Regions from separate parts of the Microlunatus panaciterrae genome, predicted to be linked through region 2. Evidence: riboswitches for the same ligand, from Rfam matches in the RefSeq annotation. Region 2 holds a riboswitch; the other holds the start of a gene.
The links. Region 2 has a riboswitch for FMN ahead of ribD (bifunctional diaminohydroxyphosphoribosylaminopyrimidine deaminase/5-amino-6-(5-phosphoribosylamino)uracil reductase RibD). Riboswitches for the same ligand answer to the same signal wherever they lie in the genome.
Positions count from the first base shown of each region.

Region 1: linked by a shared signal. The riboswitch ahead of pnuC (nicotinamide riboside transporter PnuC) and the one ahead of ribD (bifunctional diaminohydroxyphosphoribosylaminopyrimidine deaminase/5-amino-6-(5-phosphoribosylamino)uracil reductase RibD) in region 2 are both predicted to bind FMN.

Region 1 is NZ_JAFBCF010000001.1:3,685,668-3,691,705, reverse strand. Features, by position in the region: gene JOE57_RS16860 (hypothetical protein) at 1-3, shown strand, start outside; gene JOE57_RS16855 (PH domain-containing protein) at 19-495, opposite strand; gene hisG (ATP phosphoribosyltransferase) at 483-1,364, opposite strand; gene JOE57_RS16845 (phosphoribosyl-ATP diphosphatase) at 1,387-1,656, opposite strand; gene pnuC (nicotinamide riboside transporter PnuC) at 1,661-2,374, opposite strand; FMN riboswitch at 2,462-2,588, opposite strand; gene mshC (cysteine--1-D-myo-inosityl 2-amino-2-deoxy-alpha-D-glucopyranoside ligase) at 2,684-3,934, opposite strand; gene JOE57_RS16830 (SCO1664 family protein) at 3,995-4,813, opposite strand; gene JOE57_RS16825 (DUF3090 domain-containing protein) at 4,821-5,417, opposite strand; gene JOE57_RS16820 (MSMEG_4193 family putative phosphomutase) at 5,474-6,038, opposite strand, start outside.
Region 2 is NZ_JAFBCF010000001.1:39,786-45,823, reverse strand. Features, by position in the region: gene ribH (6,7-dimethyl-8-ribityllumazine synthase) at 1-40, opposite strand, end outside; partial or broken gene ribB (3,4-dihydroxy-2-butanone-4-phosphate synthase) at 78-1,280, opposite strand; partial or broken gene JOE57_RS00260 (riboflavin synthase) at 1,371-1,946, opposite strand; gene ribD (bifunctional diaminohydroxyphosphoribosylaminopyrimidine deaminase/5-amino-6-(5-phosphoribosylamino)uracil reductase RibD) at 1,931-3,004, opposite strand; FMN riboswitch at 3,157-3,285, opposite strand; gene mraY (phospho-N-acetylmuramoyl-pentapeptide-transferase) at 3,311-4,414, opposite strand; gene JOE57_RS00245 (MFS transporter) at 4,844-6,038, shown strand, end outside.

The sequences.
Region 1 (6,038 bases), 3.6 Mb from region 2:
TAGCAGCCGAGCCGGGGGTCAGTGCGACGCCAGGAACGCGCGGTGCCGCGCGCGAAGCTCCTCGACCGCCCGCACCGCACGCGGTCCGTCGCTGGCCTGGATGCCCATCAACTGTCTCTTCTCGGCGTCCAGGTCGACCTGGAACGGGCGCCCGTCGCTCGGCTTGAGCAGCAGCAGCGCCCACGGGTCGCCGGGTCGCAGCAGGATCGTATGCACTCGCGACCATTCCACCCGGTGCCGGCGCAGCCCGTTGCGGAGCAGCAGCCCATCCGCGTCCGCCCAGACCGCACTCGCGGCCATGGTGATCATCGCGAACACGAGGAAGCCGAGAATCGCCAGCAGCGTCAAGAGCTGCGAGAAGGTGAAACCCGCCCTGAGATGAGGCGGCAGGGCGACCCAGCCGACCGCGCAGAGCACCACCAGGGCGACGGTGAAGATCACGGCCACGATCCTCAACCGGAACGGGCGGAACACCACCGGCGCTACAACCGGCATGCGGCGATGTCGGTGACCAGGATGGCCCTGGCGCCGAGCTCCCACAGGTCGTCCATCAGTTGCTGGGCGTCCTTGCGCGGCACCATCGCCCGGACCGCGTACCAGCCCTCTCGGGCCAGCGGCGAGACGGTCGGCGACTCCAGCCCCGGGGTGATCTCGGAGGCCTTGTCGACGATGTCGGCGGACGCGTCATAGTCCATCATCACGTAGTTTCGCGCCACCATCACGCCGTTGAGGCGCCGCACCAGAGGCTCCAGCCCGACCGGGGGCTCGGCCTCCGAGCGGCGGATCAGGATGCCCTCCGACTCCAGGATCGGCTCGCCGAACAGTTCCAGCCCGTTCTGTCGCAGCGTCGTGCCGGTCTCGACCACGTCGGCGATGACATCGGCCACCCCGAGCCGGATGGCTGTCTCGACCGCTCCGTCCAGCTTGATCATCCGGGTGCTGACGCCGTGCTCTGCGAGGTAGCTCTGCACCAGACCCGGGTAGGACGTGGCCAACCGCAGGCCGTGCAGCTTCTCGACGGTCAGCTCGGCGCCCGCCGGGGCGGCGAACCGGAACCGGCTGCGGGCGAAGCCAAGCGGACGCACCTCGGTGGCCTTGGCACCGCTGTCCACCAGCATGTCCCGACCGGTGATGCCGACGTCCAGCGTCCCCTCGCCGACGTAGACGGCGATGTCGCGCGGACGGAGGTAGAAGAACTCCACCCCGTTGGCCTCGTCCAGCAGGACCAGCTCTTTGGCGTCGGACCGCTGCGCATAGCCGGCCTCGCGGAGCATCGCGGCTGCCGCCTCGGAGAGGGAGCCCTTGTTGGGGACGGCGACTCTGAGCAGGCTGGCCGACGATCTGGGCGGACGGTGGGAGTTCACGACGCTCAATCTACCCAGCCGCTCAGAGGTGGGCGTACACGTCTTCGAGGTCAAGACCGAGCGACAGCATCATCACCTGCAGGTGGTAGAGCAGCTGGCTGATCTCCTCGGCCGCCTCCGCTGTGGACTGGTACTCCGCAGCCATCCACACCTCGGCCGCCTCCTCGACGATCTTCTTCCCGATCTGGTGCACACCCGCATCCAGGCTCGCCACGGTCGCGGATCCGGCCGGACGGTTGGCTGCCTTGTCGCTGAGCTCCTGGAAGAGCGAGTCGAAGGTCTTGTAGGTCACCGACTCAGCCTAACGGCTGCGTCAGCACCTCCTGGTCGGCTCCGGCGTCACCGGGCCGAACGGCCCGTTCACGACGCTGGATCCGCCACCAGGAGACGAAACCGATCACACAGAAGGCGCCGTAGACCGCGTACATGATCGCCGACGGATAGTACTGGGCTGTCAGCAGCAGCGGTACGCCGACGAGGTCGACCGCGATCCAGATCAGCCAGAACTCGACCCAGCCGCGCGCCATCCCGTATGTCGCCAGCACCGAGCCGGTGAGGATCCAGGCGTCGGCCAGCGGTCCCCAGGAGCCGAGTGCCTTGAGGATGAAGTAGAAGGAGGCGTAGAGCACCACAGCGCCCACGGCGAGCTCGACCAGGCCTCGGCGACCGGCCCAGCGGGGTGTGACCCCGACCCCGCCCTCGGAGCCGTTCTTGCGGTACTGGTACCACCGGTACCAGCCGTAGACGCTGACGATGAAGAAGAAGATCTGCCGACCGGCCTGGCCCCACAGGTCGAGGTTCTGGGGGGTGTGGAAGACACCGCCGAGGAAGACCGTGAACAGCACGATGTTGCCGATGATCCCGATCGGCCAGGCGGCCACCCTGCGCCGCATGCCCAGCAGTGCGCTGGCCAGTCCAAAGCCGTTGCCGACGATCTCGCGCCACAGAATGGGCTTGCCGAGACCGAGGTCGAGCTGGGCGTTCGCAAACCTCAGAAGCAGTTCCGAGATGTCCATCAGTCTCTCCACTCATCCGGTCGCGCAGGCACCGGGGCGATAGAGACATCACCGGCCGCCAGCGGGCAGCGGTGACGCACTCGCGTGATCCTCCCATCCGGACTTTCACCGTCGGTTGTGGAGTTTCACCACATCAGCCGATCGCTGGCTGCGATCGGGTCGCGGACTGTACCGCCGGCTCGGAATTGCACCGACCCCGGAACACGCGCGAGTTGTTCACTCGTCGCCCAGCAGTCTATTCAGTCAGCGGCGGACTGACCAACCGGCACCCCAGGAAGACAGTGGCGAACCGAGACGCCGAGGTCACAGGCGTACGCCGAGGAGGGCGTCGCAGACCTGGGCGACCAGCGTCGGCGCCTCCGAGTCGTCGGAGTCGATCGCGGTCGAGGCGCCGGCCCAGGCGTCCACCGCTGCCAGCGCGGCCGGGGCGTCGAGGTCGTCGGCCAGCGCCGCGCGGACGGCTTCGACCACCGGTGCGGCGTTGAGGCCGGAGTCCAGCCGGACCGCTTCACGCCACAGCGCCAGCCGCCGCCGGGCCGACTCGAGCAACTCCGAGGTCCAGGTCCATTCGGAGCGGTAGTGGTTGGCCAGCAGGGCCAGCCGGATCGCCATCGGATCCTCGCCCCGCTCGCGCAGCTGCGAGACCAGGACCAGGTTGCCCTTCGACTTCGACATCTTCTCCCCGTCCAGGCCGACCATCCCGCTGTGGACGTAGAGCCGGGCGAACGGCTGACCGGTGGCGACCCGTCCCTCGGCCGCGCACATCTCGTGGTGCGGGAAGACCAGGTCGCTGCCGCCGGCCTGCACGTCGAAGCCGGTGCCGAGCAGGGCGAGCGCGATGGCCGTGCACTCTATGTGCCAGCCAGGTCGACCGCGTCCGAACGGGCTGTCCCAACCCGGCTCCCCGGGGCGCTGCTGCAGCCACAGCAGACAGTCCAACGGGTGCTTCTTGCCAGGACGGTCCGGGTCACCGCCGCGTTCGCGGAAGATCTCCAGCGCCTCCGCGTCCGGGAGATGGGCCAGCGACCCGAACTCGTCATCGGCCCCGCAGCTGAAGTACAGGTCGGGGTGCTCGGCGTCATCGACCCGGTAGACCGCGCCGCGCTGCTCCAGCCGCTGGATCAGCTCGATCACCAGCGGGATCGACTCCACCGCGCCCACGTAGTGCTCTGGAGCGATGACATTGAGTGCCGTCATGTCGTCGCGGAACAACTGCGTCTCCCGCTCGGCGAGATCCACCCAGTCGATCCCGGTCGCCGCCGCCCGCTCCAGCAGGGGGTCGTCGACGTCGGTCACGTTCTGCACATAGTTGACCCGGTGACCGCTGTCACGCCAGACCCGGTTGAGCAGGTCGAACGAGACGTAGGTATTGGCGTGCCCCATGTGGGTGGCGTCGTAAGGCGTGATCCCACACACGTACAGGGTGGCGACGCCCTGGCTACTGCCCGGTGCGGCCGGCTGGAGGGACTGCGACGCCGTGTCGAACAGCTCGAGCGCCGGAGTGCTGGCTGGGCGCTGAAGTCGACGGACGGGAGGAGAGTTCCAAGCCTGCATGCGATGCAGCCTATCTGCCGGCCCGAATCCGATCGGGGGGCGGATCCGAACGGGGACGGCTCAGAAGGGGGGCCAGGGAATGGACGGCCAGTCGTCGCCCGGTTGCGGCAGACAGCCCTCGCCGAGCAGTCGGTCGGCACGCCACAGCAGGGCGTCGATCTCCTGAGCCGAGAGCAGCGACTCGAGCAGGCTGGCGGCATCCGCACGGACCCGGCCCACGGCCTCGATCGCCTGCCGCTCCAGCGGCTTCCCGGCCCACCCCCACAGCAGCGTCCGCAACTTTGGTTCGGTGTGGAAGCTGATGCCGTGGTCGACCCCGAAGACGGCACCGGCACTGGCCAGGATGTGGCCTCCCTTGCGGTCGGCGTTGTTGATCAACGCGTCGAAGGTCGCCATCAGCCGCAACCGCGGGTGATCGGCGTGCACCACGGCGACGGGGCGGTCCCGCGCGTCCAGACCCTCGACGACGTCGAAGTACCCCGGCCGCGGAACCTGGGCCGACGAGACGATGTCGACCAGCGGCTCAGGATCCTCCTCGTCCTCCTCCACCCAGACCTGCAGCGACCCGACCCCGACCGGGCCGTCGACCAGCACCGTCACCGGGACGAGGTCGAAGCCGCCCAGCCGGGAAACCTCGTAGGCCGCCACCTCGCGCAGCGCGAGGGTGTGCTCGGGGAAGTCCCACAGCGGACGTTCCCCCTTCATCGGCTTGTAGACGCACTGGACATCCGAGCCAGCGCTGTGCAGAGTGGCCAGGAAGGTGGCGTTGGAGGCCTGCAGCAGCCGACCGGTCACCTCCAGCTCACCGTCGGCCAGCTCGGTGGTCAGCGCGGGATGCCGTGGCCCGACCGGCTCAGCCGGGGCCGGGTCCGAGCTCACGGTCGGCTCACTGGTCGAACAGCGGACGGCGGTAACCGTTCGCCCGCGGGCAGATGTGCCCGGTCGGGTCGATCGGTTGCAGACAGAACGGGCAGGCGGGCCGGCCGGCTGCCACCAGGGCCTGCGCCCGCGCAACGAAGTCGCGGGCGTACGCCGGAGTGATCCTGACCACGAACACCTCATCGGCCTCGACCTCGGCCGACTCCAGCTCGGTCGCAGCGACCTCGGCGGCAGTGTCTGGCTCTTCGTCGGAGTCGACGTTGGCGAACAGCTCGATCACGATCCGATCCGCCTGGGGATCCCAGGCGATCGTCATCGTGCCGACCCGGAACTCCTCGGTGATCGGCGCGTCGAGCGGCTGGGTGTCGTGGGCCTTCGCACTCGCCGGAGGCACCTCGACCGCACCCTCGGTCCGTCGCCGCACCTCGTCCAGAACCCGTTCCAGATGCTCGGCCAGAACAGAGACCTGCTGCTTCTCGCACGCGACGCTGGTGATCCGGTTCCCCTCCCGGGCCTGCAGGAAGAAGGTCCGCTCCCCGGGCTGACCGACCGTCCCGGCAACGAACCGGTCAGGGCTGTCATAGCGGTGCACAAGAATCGCCATAGTGGAAGCCTATGCCAGCCGGTCAATCCGGAAACGCTCGCCCGGCCGACGGGCCGTCATGCCTCGACCACCTCTTCGGCTCCCATGCCGCCACCGATCGGTGCGTCGTCGGCAGCCTTCCGGGTCCTCGCGCGAGACGTCTTCTTCTTCGCAGGCTGGCGGAAGAAGGTCGCCAGTTCTGCGGTCTGCGAGTTCATGGTCAACACGTAGGGCCGGGTGGCGGTGTAACGGATCACCGACACCGATGCCGGGTCGACGATGATCCGCTGGAAGGCGTCCAGATGCATACCGAGCGCGTCGGCCAGCACGGCCTTGATCACGTCGCCGTGCGACACCGCAGCCCAGACGGCGTCGTCGCCTACGGTGTCAGCCAGCCGCTGGTCCCAGCCCCGGACCGTGCCGATGGCGCGCGCCGACATCTCGGTCATCGACTCACCGGCCGGGAACCGCACCGCGGACGGCTGCTGCTGCACGGTCTGCCAGAGCTTCTCCTTGCTCAGGTCGCGCAGCGATCGTCCGGTCCACTCGCCGTAGCCGCACTCGATCAGCCCCTGTTCCACCGACACCGGGCAGCCGTCCCCGCGAGCCGTCACCAGCGCCTGGGTCGTCTGCCGACACCGC
Region 2 (6,038 bases):
CGCTTCCGTCGACCGTGATCACGGGCGACCCGTCCTTCATGATCTTCTTCCTCTCGTTGTGGAGTCGAGCATGGTCGTCATACCGGGGCCCGCTGGTCCTCATAGTCGATCATCAAGTCATGTCCCATCCGGTCCCGTTTCGTGCGCAGATAGGCGGCGTTGTCCTCGCTCGGGACCACGGCGATCCGCTCGACGGACACCACCTCGACGTCGAGGCTACGCAGCGCCTGCACCTTGACCGGGTTGTTGGTGAGCAGGCGGACTGACAACAGACCCAGGTCGTGCAGCACGGCAGCGCCGGCGGCGTACTCACGGGCGTCGATGGGCAAGCCCAGCTCGCTCTGCGCGTCGACCGTGTCAAAGCCCCTGTCCTGCAGGGCATACGCCTCCAGCTTGTTCAGCAGGCCGACGCCACGTCCCTCGTGGCCACGGAGATAGACGATCACGCCCGGTTCCGCGCCGATCTGCGCCATCGCGCGCTCCAGCTGCGGCCCGCAGTCGCAGCGCTGGGACCCGAAAACGTCCCCGGTGAGGCACTCCGAGTGCAGCCGCACCAGAGGTGCCGGACCGTCCGAACCGTGCGGGCTGATCAACGCCACATGCTCAGCACCGGTCCACAGGTCCCGATAACCCAGCACCGTGAACGTTCCGTGCTGCGTCGGCAGCCGGGTCTGCGCCGTCCGGACCACCCGGTCATGGCGTTGCCGCCAACTGATCAGCTGCTCGATCGTGATCACGGGCAGGTGGTGTGCGGCCGCCAGTTCGAGCACCGCAGGAAGGCGCATCATGGTCCCGTCGTCGTGGACCAGCTCGGCTATCGCGGCGACCGGAGTGAGCCCGGCCAGTCGGCACAGGTCCACCGCCGCCTCGGTGTGTCCGGCGCGCTCCAGCACCCCGCCGTCCTTGGCCCGCAGCGGAAGTACGTGACCGGGTCGGATGAAGTCGTCAGGACCCGCACCCGGTCGGGCGAGGTCGCTGATGGTCCGGGACCGGTCGGCAGCGCTGATCCCGGTGGTGACCCCGGCGCTGGCGTCGACGGTGACGGTGTAGGCGGTACGCAGCGGGTCCCGGTTGTCCGGAACCATCAGTGGCAGTCCAAGAGCGTCGGCCCTGACGCCGGTCATCGGAGCACAGACGTAGCCCGACGAGTGGCGGATGGTCCACGCCATCCACTGCGGCGACAGGGTGTCCGCCGCCAGAATCACGTCACCCTCGTTCTCCCGGTCGGCGTCGTCGGTGACCAGCACCGGCTGACCCCGACGCAGCGCGTCCAGCGCCTCCTCGACCTCGGCGAGCGGGCGCTGCGAGGCCGCCGCTCCCCTGATCATTGCCGGGGCTCCAGGAGCGACCGGGCCGACTGGAGGCGGAAGCAGCCGCTCCACGTACTTGGCGACCACGTCGACCTCGAGATTGACCGGGTCGCCGACGGCTTTGCGGCCCAGGGTGGTCACAGCGAGGGTGGTGGGGATCAATGACACCTCGAAGGTGCGGTCATCCACTGCGGACACCGTCAGCGACACGCCGTCGACGGTGATCGAACCCTTCTCGACCACATACCGGGCCAGCTGGGCAGGCAGGCTGAACCGCACGACCTCCCACCGGTCCCCAGGAGTCCGCGCGACGATCTCGGCTGTGCCGTCGACATGACCCTGGACGATATGGCCACCGAACCTGCCGGTGGCCGCCATCGCGCGCTCCAGGTTGACCGGATCACCGGGACGGAGGGCACCGAGGCTGCTGCGGCTCAGCGTCTCGGCCATCACATCGACGCCGAAGGTCTCGGCATCGTGGTCGACCACGGTCAGGCACACGCCGTTGACCGCCACCGAGGCGCCGGGCGAGGCATCGCTGATGGCCAGCGGGCCACGGACTCGGATCACGGCTGATGCGGTTCCGTGCTCGATTGAGATGACCTCGCCGAGCTCCTCGACTATTCCGGTGAACATCCTGGGCCTTCCTGTTCGGTGCTGCGTGGGCTGGGAGCGTGGGTGGTGGCCCGGACACGGATGTCTGGACCGATGGTGGTGACGTCGTACGGATGCAGTCGCAGCGCCTGAGCGATGCTGTGGATGCCGAGAGCACCGACTGCTGGCGGTCCGGCACCCAGGAGTGCGGGTGCCAGGTAGGCGACGACCTCGTCGACCAGGCCCGCGGCGACGAACGCGGCAGCCAGGGTCGGGCCGCCCTCCAGCCAGACATGTCGGATCTCGCGGACAGCGAGCTGCTGGAGCGTCAGGGCAGGGTCCTGCTGCTGAGCCAGAAGGGTGGGGGCGCTGTTGTCCAACACCCGGGCGCCGTCGGGCAGCCGTCGACGACCCATCACCACCCGCAGCGGTTGGCGCTGCTGCAGCGAACCGTCAGGAAGTCGCGTTGTCAACGACGGGTCGTCGCGGAGGGCCGTACCGGTCCCCACCAGGATGGCCCCGGCTCTGGCACGCAGGAGATGCACGTCGGCGCGCGCGTCGGGACCGGTGATCCACTGGCTGCTCCCGTCTGCGGCAGCCGAGCGTCCGTCAAGGGTGGCGGCGAACTTCCAGGTCACCCAGGGCCGTCCCTGCCGGAGAGCGAAGGTCCACTCCGCGTTGAGCTGCTCGGCCGCTGCCGCCTGCACCCCTTCCTCGACCTCGATGCCCGCTGCTCGGAGGGTGGCCGCACCGCCGGACGCTGTCGCGTTCGGGTCCGGCTGGGCGTAGACGACCCGGGAGACTCCCGCGCCAATGAGGGCCTGTACGCAGGGCCCGGTGCGGCCGGTGTGGTTGCAGGGCTCCAGCGTGACGTAGGCGGTGCCGTCGATGGCTCGTCGTCCTGCGGACGCCAGCGCCTCCACCTCGGCGTGCGGCGTACCTGCGCCACGGTGAAAGCCCTCACCCGCCAGGTCACCAGCGGCATCGACGATGACGGCTCCAACCCGCGGGTTCGGATCGCCCAGCGGCCCCAGGGCGGCCAGCTTGAGGGCGCGACGCATCCACCGCTGGTCTGGGTGTCGGTCGATCCGGTCGTTCATCCTGCCCCTCGTGCTCGTCGGTGGCGAGCTCCGGGGCGTCAATCAGGACTCAGTGCGGGGCCCGGGTCCGAGAATCGGACCGCGGGTGGTCGCCGCATGCGCCACCAAACGCAGGCAGCCACAGCGGCCAAGGCCGCCCTGACGGGCCTGCGCGCGTGCTGCCTCCCATCCGGACTTTCACCGTCGGTCCTGGAGTTCCACCAGGTCAACCGGCCGCTGGCTGCGGCCGGGTCGCGGACTATCACCGCCGGTTCGGAATTACACCGACCCCGGAGCACGTGGCACCAGTATGTCACGCAGAACGCGTCAGGCGCCCAGCCAGCTCAGATAGAAGACACTGACACTGGCAACCATGAACAGGCCGGCGATGATCCAGAACCGGATGGTGATGGTGACCTGCGCCCAGCCCTTGAGCTCGAAGTGATGGTGGATCGGGCTCATCAGGAAGATCCGCCGACCACCGGTCAGCTTGAAATAGGCACGTTGCACGATGACGGAGCCGGTGATGATGCAGTAGAGGCCTCCGACCAGCACCAGCAGCAGCTCGGTCCGGGTGAGTACGGCCAGTGCTGCCAACGCTCCACCGAGACCCAGCGAGCCGGTGTCCCCCATGAAGATCTGCGCTGGCGGTGCGTTCCACCACAAGAACCCGAGCAGGCTGCCGGCAAGGGCGGTGGCCGCCACCGCCAGGTCGAGCGGATCGCGGACCTCATAGCACTTGTACAGCATCGGGTCGGCCGCCGGGAGGTTGTGACAGGCCTCCTTGAACTGGAAGAACGCGATGAAGATGAACGCCGACAGGGCCAGGATCGTCGCCCCGGTCGCCAAGCCGTCCAGGCCGTCGGTGACGTTGACCGCGTTGGAGGTGGCGACCACGAGCAGGTTGACCCAGACGACGTACAACGTGACCCCGACCACGGTGCCCAACCGGACGAAGTCGAGCCAGTCGACGTCACGTACGACCGAGATGGCCGTGGAAGCCGGGGTCAGCCCGGTGCCGGCCTCGCGGAACTGGAGAGCCAGCAGCGCGAACGCGGTCGCCACGACCACCTGACCGGCCACCTTCTGCCAGCCACCCAGTCCGAGGCTCTGCTGTTTGCGTGTCTTGGCGAAGTCGTCGAGGAAGCCGACCACCCCGAGCCCGACCATCATCAGCATGACCAGCAACCCACTCGCGGTCACCGGCGTGCCACGCGCGATCAAATGAGCCAGGAAGTAGCCCAGCACGGCGCCGGTGACGAAGATGAGGCCGCCCTTGGTCGGCGTGCCGCGTTTGGTCTGGTGCGTGGTGGGGCCGTCGACGCGGATCATCTGTCCCCAGCCGAGTCGGCGGAAGAGCCGGACGAAATGCGGCGTGGAGAGCAGGGTGAAGGCGAGCGAAAAGCCGCCGCCGATCAGGAGGGCGATCACCGCAGCGAGCCCACGCCGGTGACCTCAGGCGATGACAGCCTGTGCGGCCGCCTGTCGCACGCCAGCCGCCTCGGTACCTGCCCAGTCCGTTTCATCCGCAGCAGCCTATTGCACGCCGCGCGTCCTGCCCGCTAACGACCCACGCGGGCGGAGGTCGTTCGACCGGCTCACGACGCGGTTACACCGGCTCACGACGCGGTAACACTGCTCACGACGCGGATGGGTAAAGAAAATGCCTGGCGAACCGGCAGCGGGCACGGGTAGTTTGAGCGCCATGTCAGCCTCATCCTGAAAGCGTGCGCCCGCAACAGCTATCCCCGAGCGTCACCACGATGGCACGGGTCTGGGGCCCATGCGCACGTCACGTGACCGGCTGCGACCGATCGCGGCCGCTTTCCTCTGCGCCTCGACCTCTCAGGAGAACCTGACGTGCTCACGACTCTGCTGGTGCACGCCCGACGTCCTGTCGCGCCCGTACCCAGCTTCTTCATCCTGACCGCCGCTTCGACCCTCCTCTATGCGCTCACGTTCACCGTCAACCTCGTCTACATGGTCACCGTCGTCGGTCTGGATCCGCTCCAGATGGTCCTCGTCGGCACCGTGCTGGAGGTGACCTGCTTCCTCTTCGAGATCCCGACCGGCATCGTCGCCGACCTGCACAGTCGACGGCTCTCGATCCTCATCGGCCTCGTGCTGATCGGGTGTGCTTTCCTGCTCCAGGGGATGGTGCCGACCTTCGCAGCGATGCTGGCGGTTCAGCTCATCTGGGGTGTCGGCTACACCTTCACGTCGGGAGCCACTGAAGCCTGGATCACCGACGAGCAGGGCGCAGAAGAGATGGCGCCCGTCTTCACACGGGCCCAGCAGATCAGCCTCGGGGCCACCTTCGCCGGCACTGTCGCCGCAGGCCTGCTGGGCATCGTCGACATCCGGACTCCGATGGTGCTGTCCGGGGCCGGCTTCCTGCTTCTCGCGGGATGGTTGGTCCTCACCATGCCGGAGGATCACTTCCACCCGGTCCCTCGCCACGAGCGCGACAGCTTCGAGGCGATGGGCCGCAGCTTCGTCGGCGGTCTCGCCTTGGTGCGGCGTCGCGCCGTCGTCCGATCGCTTTTCCTGATCAGTCTGATCGCCGGTCTGGCCAGTGAGGCCTTCGACCGGCTCTGGACCGTACGGATACTGAAGGACTTCGCGTTGCCTACCCTGTTCGGGAGCCACGAGCCTGTCGTGTGGTTCGCCGTCTTCTCGCTGGTGGGCACCCTCGTCTCGTTGCTGGCGTCGCTCGCGGTCAACCGGATCAGTCCGGCGCGCGTGAGCGCGCTGCACCCCCGCCGCCTGCTGGCTCTGCTGAGCGCGGTGCAAACGGCGGGCATTGTCGGCTTGGCGCTCTCGGGCAACCTCTGGCTCGCGCTTGCAGCGCTCTGGGTCAAAGGCGCCGCCGAGGCGGTGGCGATTCCGATCCAGGCGGCCTGGCTCAACCGCAACGTCGAGTCACACGTCCGTGCCACCGTACTTTCCATGAACGGTCAGGCGAACGCGATCGGGCAGGTCGTCGGCGGTCCTCCCCTGGGTCTGCTGGGAAACCGGACATCGGTCCGGACCACCCTTCTGGCGTCGGCCGTCG